One region of the Cellulomonas sp. P5_E12 genome, then DNA from elsewhere that is predicted to be linked to it. Evidence: riboswitches for the same ligand, from Rfam matches in the RefSeq annotation. Region 1 holds a riboswitch; each other region holds the start of a gene.

Region 1 (3,243 bases):
GTCGGGCCAGATGCGCGCGATCTCGACGCCGTCGATGCGCGACAGTCCTTCGACGAGGCGCGCCCGGAGGGCCTCCTCGTGAGCGGCGAGGGCGCCGGCGGGGAGGGCCGCCAGCTGGTCGCACGCCTCGGCCAGGGCGATCGCCCCGAGCACGTTGGGCGAACCCGCCTCGTGCCGTGCGGGCGCCGGCTGCCAGACGGTCCGATCGGTCCGCACGTCGCGCACCGCACCTCCCCCTGCGAGGTACGGAGTGCCCGTGTCCAGCCAGTCGCGGCGGCCGACCAGGGCCCCCGCGCCGAACGGTGCGTACGTCTTGTGGCCCGAGAACGCCACGTAGTCGGCGTCGGTCGCCGCCAGCGAGAAGCCGCGGTGCGGCACCAGCTGGGCGCCGTCGACGGCCACGCGGGCGCCCTCGGCGTGGGCGAGCGCGACGACCTCGTCGATCGGCAGCGCCTCCCCCGTCACGTTGGACGCGCCCGTGATCGTGACCAGCGCGTACGGCTGGCGGGCGAGCTCGGCGCGCAGGGCGTCGAGCGTCGCGGCCACGGTGTCCTTGATGGGCAGGATCGTCGTCCGGTTGCCGTGGCGCTCCGTCGACTGCACCCAGGGCAGCAGGTTGGCGTGGTGCTCGACGTCCAGCACGAGCACGCGACCGCCGTCCGGCACGACGCCGGCCAGGAGGTTGAGCGAGTCCGTGGTGTTGCGGGTGATGATCGCGACGTCGTCGGGACGCGCGTCGACGAACCGCGCGATGGTCTCCCGCGCGGACTCGTACAGCGCGGTGGACACCTGCGACAGGTACCCGGCACCGCGGTGCACGGACGCGTACAGCGGCAGCACCTCGGTCACACGCGTCGCGACGGCCTCGAGCGCGGGGGCGCTGGCGGCGTAGTCGAGGTTGGCGTAGACGCGCTGGGTGCCGTCGACCAGCGGGACGGTGGTGGTGCCGCCGACGACCGGGAGCAGCGCGCTCACCTCGTCGACGGAGGCACACGAGGCGCGCTCGGCGATGATGGTCATGGAAGTCCTCCGACACGTTCCGGGGGGACACCTACGACAGGTGGAACCCCGCGCTTGCCGGGTCCCGGACGGGACGCGGCCAGGTCGTCACCCGGGGCACCCCACCGCGGAGGAGGGTTGCCGGCCAGCGAGCCGGGGCTTGACGCTGGCGCTCATGACCTGCAACGAGGGTCGCGGCAGCCCAAGGCGCCTGTCAACGCACCGCGCGGTTCGTCTCGCCTGCCGGGACACCTTGTCCACTACTTGGAGCGACGGTGCCGCCGCGCGTAGCATCACCGGCACCATCCAGAGCGGCCGAGAGATCTGGCTCGACGACGCCGCAGCAACCCGCGGGCACCTTGTGCCCGGCCGAGGGTGCTACCGCCAGGACCGATGAGACGAGGATCTGCATGAGCTACGCCGGCGACCTGACCCCCCAGCAGGCCTGGGACCTCCTCACGACCGACGAGACCGCTGTGCTCGTCGACGTGCGGACCGACGCCGAGTGGCGCTACGTCGGCATCGCCGACCCCGCCCAGATCGACGGCCGCTCGGCGCTCGTCGAGTGGGTGTCGTACCCGTCGGGACGGCCCAACCCGCAGTTCCTCAAGCAGCTGGCCGACGCCGGCGTCACGGCCGGCCGGCCGGTCGTCTTCCTGTGCCGCTCGGGCGTGCGCTCGGTCGCCGCCGCGCAGGCCGCGACGTCGGCGGGGCTCGGTCCGGCCTACAACGTGCTCGAGGGATTCGAGGGCGACGTCGGCGCGGACGGCCACCGCGGCCACTCCGGCTGGCGTGCCGCCGGTCTGCCCTGGCGGCAGGCGTGAGCCCCCGCCGCGTCCCCGGCCCCGGCGACTGGGACGACCGCCGCACCCCGCGCACCGACCTGCGGCCCGACACCCTCGCCGTGCGCGGCGGGCTGGTGCGCTCGCAGTTCCAGGAGACCTCCGAGGCGCTGTTCCTCACGCAGGGCTACGTCTACGACGCGGCCGCCGAGGCCGAGGCCGCCTTCGCCGGCGAGGCCGACCGGTTCCTCTACTCGCGCTACGGCAACCCCACGGTGTCCACGTTCGAGGAGCGGCTGCGCCTGCTCGAGGGTGCGGAGGCCGCGTACGCCACCGCGTCCGGCATGTCCGCCGTCTTCACGTCCATCGCCGCGATCGTGCAGTCGGGGTCGCGCATCGTGTCTGCGCGGGCGCTCTTCGGGTCCACGGTCGTGATCTTCGAGGAGATCCTGGCCAAGTGGGGCGTGCGCACCGACTACGTCGACGGCCACGACCTGTCGCAGTGGGAGGAGGCGCTGTCGACGCCGGCGGACGTGGTGTTCTTCGAGACGCCGTCCAACCCGATGCAGGACCTGGTCGACATCGCGGCGGTCAGCCGGCTCGCGCACGCCGCGGGCGCGACCGTGATCGTCGACAACGTCTTCGCCACGCCCGTGCTCTCCCGCCCGCTCGAGCTCGGGGCGGATGTCATCGTGTACTCCGCGACCAAGCACATCGACGGGCAGGGGCGCGTGCTCGGCGGCGCGATCCTGGGCACCGACGAGTACGTGCACGGTCCCGTGCAGACGCTCATCCGGAACACCGGGCCGTCGCTGTCGGCGTTCAACGCGTGGGTGCTGCTCAAGGGCCTCGAGACGCTGTCGCTGCGCGTGCGGCACCAGACCGCGTCGGCCCTGCAGGTGGCGACGTGGCTCGAGCAGCAGCCCGGCGTCTCGCTGGTCCGCTACCCGTACCTGCCGTCGCACCCGCAGCACGAGCTCGCGCTCGCGCAGCAGTCCGGCGGGGGCACCGTCGTGACGTTCAACCTCGCGGTGCCCGAGGGTGCGCAGCCCGACGTCGCGAAGAAGGTCACGTTCGGCGTGCTCGACGCGCTGCGGATCGTCGACATCTCGAACAACCTCGGCGACGCCAAGTCGATGGTCACGCACCCCGCGACGACGACGCACCGCAAGCTGGGTCCCGAGGGTCGTGCGGCCGTCGGCATCGCGGAGACGACGGTCCGGCTCTCGGTGGGCCTCGAGGACCCGGCGGACCTGATCGACGACCTCGCGCAGGCGCTCGACACACTCGCCGGCTGACGCCTCCCCGATCGCGTCGGTCCCGCGCGGAACACTGACGGCGTGAGCAACTCGTCGTCGCTGGTGCGTCTGCTGGTCGGCGTGCTGGCCGGGGTCGCCGTCGCCGCCATCGTCGGCTGGACCTCGGTGGTCGCCGCGGTTCTGGCGGGCTGGGCGACCGTGGC
Region 2 (3,243 bases), on a different contig from region 1:
GTCGGCGCGGGCCACCGACGTCCCCGTGCTGCTGGCGTAGCCCTCGTTGAACATCAGGTACAGCACCCGCAGCACGGCGCGGAGACGCTCGGCGTACTCGGCCGCGGACGGCATCCGGAACGGCCCGTCCAGCTCCCGCAGCGTGCGGCGCGCCCGGCTCAGGCGCTGCGCCATCGTCGTCTCCGGCACGACGAACGCCCGCGCGATCTCGGCCGTCGTCAGCCCGCCCACCGACCGCAGCGTCAGGGCGATCGCCGACGCCGGGCTGAGCGCGGGGTGGCAGCAGCCGAAGAGCAGGAGCAGGGAGTCGTCGGCCTGGAACGCGGATACGCCCTGGTCCATCGTCGCGACCAGCTCCTCGCGGCGCCGGCGCGCGTCCTCGCTGCGGTAGCGGTCGACCAGCTTGTGGTGCCCGACGACGACGAGCCACGCGTGCGGGTTGTCGGGCACGCCCGTGTCCGGCCACTGCGTCGTGGCGGCGAGCATTGCCTCCTGCAGGGCGTCCTCCGCGTCGGCCAGGTCCCCCGACCGCCGGACCAGCACGCCAAGGACCTGCGGCGCGAGCTCGCGCAGCAGGTCCTCGATGGCTCGGTCACTCGGCAGGGGAGGGTGCCTCCATCAGCGCGCGGACCTCGAACACCTGCTGGATCGGGACGCCGTCCGGCCCGGGTGCGGCCGACGCCCTCGCGGCGATCGCGATGGCCCGCGCCTCGTCCTCGACGTCCACCGTCCAGTAGCCCGCGAGGAACTCCTTCGACTCGGCGAACGGCCCGTCGACGATCACCGGCGCGGACACCCCGTCGCTCCGGACGAACTTCGCGGAGTCGGGCCAGGCGAGCCCCCGGCCGTCGACGAACTCGCCGCTCGCCACCAGCTCGGCGCCCAGGTCGTGCTGGAACTGGATGTGGCGCCGCACGTCCTGCGGCGCCCAGGTGTCGATGGGCGGGACGCCCTCGATGAAGTAGTTCATCAGCAGCATGTACTTCACGATGCACTCCCGTTCGTCGTGGCCCCCGTCGGGCCTCCCACCCAGTGGTCGGAGCCGGACGCAGGTCCTCGACACGCATCCTTGCCGCTCCGGGCGCCCCGCGCGATGTCCGTCATTCGGGATTCTCCGCCGAAGCCCTTGCCGGGCGGCCGCCCCTTGCTACAACTCCGCCCAGGTCACGAGCACCAGCGCGAAGCCCCGGCTCGCTGGTCAGCAACCCCTCCACGACGGGGTGCTCCGGGAGATGACCCGGCCGTACCGACCGGTGCGGCAAGCGTGCAGCGAGAAGGAGCTCCACCGTGGTCCACCAGCAAGGCACCGCAGGCAACGAGGACGTCGTCGCTCTCGTCGGCAACCCCAGGCCAGGGTCGCGCACCCTCGCCGCTGCCGTTCAGGTGGCGGACCGGCTCGCCGACGGCGCGGACGTCACCACGGTCGACCTGGCGACGATCGGCCACCAGCTCTTCACGGCCGACCGCTCGCTCCTCGACCCCGCCCTCGCCACCGTGTCGGGCGCCCGGCTGCTGGTCGTCGCGACGCCGATCTACAAGGCCACGTACACGGGGCTGCTGAAGTCGTTCCTCGACCTCTACGGCCCCGACGGACTCGCCGGGGTCGTCGCCGTCCCGCTCGTCGTCTCCGGCGGCCCGGCGCACCTGCTCGCCGGCGAGGTGCACCTGCGCCCCCTGCTCGTGGAGCTCGGCGCGACCGTCCCCACCCGGACGCTCGCCGTCACGGAGGCCGACCTCGCCGACCTCGACCCGGTCGTCGACCGCTGGCTCGAGCGCGCGTACGGCCCCCTGCGCGCCGCCCTCGACGTCGCGGCCCTGTCCGCATGACCGCCGAGATCCTGCGCAAGCTGGACGCCGACCTCGTGGAGCAGGACGAGCCGCAGCTGAGCCCGCAGGCCTACAAGGAGGTGTTCCGTCGGCACCCCGCGGGGGTGGCGGTGGTGACGCTGCTCGACGACGACGGCCGGCCCGTCGGGTTCACGGCGACCTCGGTCATCTCCGTGTCGGCCGAGCCGCCCCTGCTCGCGTTCTCGCTGGCGTCGACCTCGTCGTCGTGGCCCGCCCTGTCCCGCGCGCGCACGCTGGCGATCAGCTTCCTGTCGTCGGCCCAGGACGACGTGTCCGCGCGGTTCGCGACCAGCGGCATCGACCGGTTCGCGGCCGGCGGCTGGTCGGCGCTGGAGACCGGTGAGCCGGTGATCGACGAGGCCGTGTCCTGGCTGCGGGGTCGGGTCGTGCAGCGGGTGCCCGTGGGCGGCTCGTACCTGGTCTCGGTCCGCGCCCTCGCGCACTCCGTCGCCGACGACGCCCTCCCGCTCGTCTACCACGACCGCACGTACCACCGGATCGGCGACCACACGGCCGTCTGACCGTCGCAGAAGGTCCCCGGCGTCTCGATGCCGGGGGCCTTCTTCGCGTCTACGTCCGCACTCGTGCGGACCAGAACCCGCGTGAGTGCGGACGTCCTGGTGGGTGGCGCAACAACGTCCGCACTCGCGGGGGTCAGGGCCCCATCGAGTGCGGACGTTTGGTGGGGGCTAGCGGGAGGACGCGGCCACGCCGGCGCCCACGAGCTCGTCGTCGGCGAGGCCCCAGGCGCGGGCGAGCAGCTCGTACGAGCGGGCCGTGTCCGCAGGGTCGTGCGTGATCGTCGTGATCAGCAGCTCGTCGGCACCCGTCGCGCGCACAAGGGCGTCGAGGCCGCGCGCCACCGACTCCGCGTCGCCGACGATCCGCGTGTCGATCCGGTCGCGCAGCAGCGCGCGCTCCGCCTCGCCGCGCAGCTCCCACGGCGTCGTCGTGCCGGGCCGCGGGTACGGGATCGCGCCCGCGCCGCTGCGGATCGAGAGCACCCACTCCGCGAACGGGTCCCCCAGCTCGGCCGCGCGCTCCGAGGTCTCCGCGACGAGCACGTCGGCCGAGACGACGACGTACGGCTCGTCCAGCACGCCGGGCACGAAGGCCGCGCGGTACGCCTCGACGGTGTCCAGCACCGTCGCCGGGCTCACGTGGTAGTTCGCGGCCAGCGGCAGGCCCAGCTCGCCGGCCACGCGCGCGCTCTCCCCCGCGCTCGACGCGAGCACCCACAGGGCGAGGTCGGAACCTTCGACGGCGGGGTCGGTGACCACGCGGTCGCCGGCTCGGGCGGTCCCCGCCTGCAGCGCGAGGACCGTGGACAGCTCGTCCCGGAACGGCGCCGGCGTCCGGCCGGCGCCGAGGAACTCCAGGTGGGCGACGAACCGC
Region 3 (3,243 bases), on a different contig from region 1:
GACGGTGGACACGGTCACTCCGAGGCGGTGAGGGACGGACGGGACGGGGGCGGGTCCGTACAGAGCCACTTCTCGAACGCGAGCGGCCCGATGTCCTCGGGGTCCGCGGCGGTGTCGAAGAGGGGGGTGAACCCGGTGGCCAGGTAGAGCGCCGCGGCCTCCGGCTGGCGTGGGCCGGTGGTCAGGTACAGCCGCTCGTAGCCGGCCTCGACGGCGCGGGTCTCGAGCTCCGCGAGCACCCGGCGGGACAGACCGCGCCGGCGGTGCGCCGAGTGGGTCCAGATCCGCTTGTACTCGGCGGTCCGGACGGTCGGCAGCCCGTCGAAGTCCCGCGTCCCGGGCCGGGTCAGCCGCGCGGCGTCCCCCAGCTCGGGTTCGGCGCGCAGGCGGAAGGCACCGCCGGCGACCGCCACGTCGTCCTCGAGCAGCAGGATCAGCGCGCCGTCCGGCGCCGCGAACTGGTGGGCCGGGTAGCGCTCGAGCTCCTCGCGCAGCGCGTCGACGCCGAACCGGTCGCCGTACCGCGACGAGTACTCGTGCGCGAGCTCGTCGAGCATCGGGCGCACGGCCTCGTCGAGCAGGCCGAACGAGGCGACGGTGAGCTGCGCGCTGGTCGTGGTCGTCGTCATGTCAGGCCGTCGCGGCGTAGCGGGCGGCGGCGATCGGGAGGCCCAGCGTGTCGCGCAGCGAGCTGCCGGGGTAGCCGGCGCGGAACCGGTCGGCGGCGCGGAGCAGCGGGACGATGCCGTCGACGAGGGCGGGCAGGTCCGTGTGCACCGACGCGGGCCGCACGACGAACCCGTCGGCGATCTCGTCGTCCACCCAGGTGGAGACGAGCTCGGCGAAGCCGGCTGTGGTGCCGACGAACGACAGGGTGCCGGTGTCGACGCCCTCGAGCTCGGCAAGCATCTCGTGCCGGGCCACAGCGCTCGCCCGGTCCGGTCCGGCGACGAGGTGCACGTCGACCAGGACTCGCACGTCGCGGGGGTCGCGACCCGCCGCCGCGACCGCGGCCAGCACGCGGAGCCGGGCTCGCGCGGCGTCGTCCGGACCCGTCGCCCGGACGCGCACGACGTCGGCGTGGCGTCCCGCGAGGTCGAGGGCGGCGGCGGAGTCGGCGCGCACGACGACCGGCGGCCGGCCCTGCGGGGGGCGTCCGGCGGCGGTCGACGGCTTCGACGCGAAGTGCACGCCGTCGTGCGCAACGAACCGGGGACGGACCGGCGCGCTGTCGTCCCACCGGTCCCAGTGGCGCTCGACGACCCCGACGGCCTCCGCCGCGCTCGCCACGGCCGCCTGCTCGACCGACGTCGAGCGCGGGCCGGCCGTCGGCACGTCGTCGATCCGGGTGTCCCAGCCGACCTGCCAGCCGGCGCGGCCGTGGCTCGCGTGGTCGATGGTCGCGATGGCCTTGGCGACGTGCGCCGGCGCGGTGTGCGTGGTGCCGACGGTCGAGACGAGCCCGATCCCCGAGGTGCGCGGGGCCAGCCGGGCGGCGACGAGGGCGGCGTCGAGCCGGCCCTGCAGGGCGGTGTTCCGGCTCGGGTGCAGCGCGAAGCCGTCGTCGAAGACCACGAAGTCGAGGGCGCCGCGCTGCGCGACGGCGACCAGCTCGAGCAGGCGGGCGGCGTCGAACAGCCGCTGGCCCTGGGAACCGTGGTCGCGCCAGGCGGCGGCGTGAGCGCCGGTGTCGCTGAGATCGATGCCGAGGTGGGCGTGGCGGGGCGAGGCAGGCACGGGTGTTCCGTTCGTCCAGGCGGGAAGAGGGCGCGCGCTCCTCGCCGAGCGCAGCGGCGCTTCGGGGGTACGCGTCGCACGCCCCGGTCGCGGGGCGTGCGGAGGGTGGGTCAGCGCGTCAGCGGCGACAGAGGGCCGGACAGGAACGCGTCAGCATCGAACGGGTGGTGGCCCCGGTCGCGTCCATGGTCCGTCCCTTCGTCCCGGCGGTTGCCGGGGCTCGCATGTTGTCGACGGCGGACAGATCCCGCCGTGACCAGGTCCTCACCCGGGGCACCCCACCATGCGGAGGGTTGCCATCCAGCTAGCCGGGGCTTCGCACTGGAAATCTTGACCTTATTGGTAGGGAATTTAGACAGGGACCGCGAGGGCGTCAAACACCCGACCACATCGTGAGATGGAATGTCCGACAGTCGGTCGCTTTGCCGGATCGTGCGTGGCAGGCGCACGATGACTTCTCGGGACGTCGTCGGCTGTCCTCGGGCGGAGGTGGGGCGTGGCACGCACGAAGGTCGGCGCCCTCGTCGCGACCGCGGTTCTCGTGCTGACCGGGGCGTGCTCGGGCCAGACAGACGTGGCGCCACCGGCACCCGTGGTGGTCGCCGCCCCGGTCGCCGTGGCCAAGGCCGTCGCTCCTGCGGTCCCAACGCCGCCGCCGGCCGACCTCGCCGCGCTGCCGGTCACCGACCCCCTGCACGTCGTCGCCGGCCTGCCCGGCACGGACGGGCTCACGCAGCGCGCCAACGACGACCCGGCGCTGGGCCGCTGGCAGACCGTCGTCGTCGTGCGCGACACCGCCGCACGCGTGGCACCCGCGGGCGCCGCCGTCGGCGTCGTGCCCGCGCTGACGCTCCAGGTCCGCACCACGCTGCCGGTGATCGACCAGCGCGGCCGGTGGCTGCGCGTCATGCTCGCCACCCGCGGCGCGCTTCCCAGCCAGGACACCACCCAGGTCAACGACCGCAGCGCGTGGATCGACGCCGCCGACACCGAGGCGGCCGGCACCAGCTGGACCGTCCAGGTCGACACCGCCGCGCAGACGATCACGGTCGACGACGGCGCGGCCGCGCGCGTCTTCCCCGTCAAGGCGACCGGCAGCCCGGACAAGCCGACCCCGCACGTGCCCGGGTTCCTCGTCGGCACCCGATGGCTGGAGCCCGGCACCACCACGCCGCGCGTCCTGCTGCTCTCGACGCAGAGCGAGACGATGGACGACTACGACAAGGTGACGGGCACCTCGGCGACCGCGATCCACACGACCACGCTGCGCGGCACGGGGGCAGTCTCCAACGGCTGTGTCCGGGTGGCGGACGACGTGCTCGACCTGCTGTGGCAGGCACCCGCCGGGACGGTCGTCACCATCGTCGGCTGAGCGGCTCGCCGCGCGCGGCGACGCCGACGCACTTACCGTTCCGGCATGCGTCCCCTGCCGCTCCGTCGCCGCGCGCTGCTGCGCGCCGGGGCCTTCGCGATCGCGTTCACGGTGCCCGTCGCCGTGCTCGCCTA

Evidence for each region. A riboswitch is a leader RNA that binds a small molecule or an ion and turns the genes downstream of it on or off. The one in region 1 is predicted to bind S-adenosylmethionine.
Region 2: it holds a riboswitch for S-adenosylmethionine, as region 1 does, so the genes downstream of both, ACXJKA_RS10335 (NADPH-dependent FMN reductase) here and ACXJKA_RS02300 (rhodanese-like domain-containing protein) in region 1, are expected to answer to the same signal.
Region 3: it holds a riboswitch for S-adenosylmethionine, as region 1 does, so the genes downstream of both, ACXJKA_RS10375 (LLM class flavin-dependent oxidoreductase) here and ACXJKA_RS02300 (rhodanese-like domain-containing protein) in region 1, are expected to answer to the same signal.

The regions. Positions count from the first base shown of each region.
Region 1 is NZ_JBFUMP010000002.1:191,405-194,647, reverse strand. Features, by position in the region: gene ACXJKA_RS02305 (aminotransferase class V-fold PLP-dependent enzyme) at 1-1,020, opposite strand, end outside; SAM riboswitch class IV at 1,066-1,180, opposite strand; SAM riboswitch class I at 1,299-1,399, shown strand; gene ACXJKA_RS02300 (rhodanese-like domain-containing protein) at 1,410-1,823, shown strand; gene ACXJKA_RS02295 (O-succinylhomoserine sulfhydrylase) at 1,883-3,079, shown strand; gene ACXJKA_RS02290 (DUF1345 domain-containing protein) at 3,122-3,243, shown strand, end outside.
Region 2 is NZ_JBFUMP010000010.1:47,467-50,709, forward strand. Features, by position in the region: gene ACXJKA_RS10325 (RNA polymerase sigma factor) at 1-603, opposite strand, end outside; gene ACXJKA_RS10330 (YciI family protein) at 593-979, opposite strand; SAM riboswitch class IV at 1,163-1,271, shown strand; gene ACXJKA_RS10335 (NADPH-dependent FMN reductase) at 1,288-1,827, shown strand; gene ACXJKA_RS10340 (flavin reductase family protein) at 1,824-2,369, shown strand; gene ACXJKA_RS10345 (LLM class flavin-dependent oxidoreductase) at 2,538-3,243, opposite strand, start outside.
Region 3 is NZ_JBFUMP010000010.1:55,313-58,555, forward strand. Features, by position in the region: gene ACXJKA_RS10365 (amino acid ABC transporter permease) at 1-12, opposite strand, end outside; gene ACXJKA_RS10370 (GNAT family N-acetyltransferase) at 15-629, opposite strand; gene ACXJKA_RS10375 (LLM class flavin-dependent oxidoreductase) at 631-1,737, opposite strand; SAM riboswitch class IV at 1,956-2,073, opposite strand; gene ACXJKA_RS10380 (L,D-transpeptidase) at 2,234-3,109, shown strand; gene ACXJKA_RS10385 (phosphatase PAP2 family protein) at 3,155-3,243, shown strand, end outside.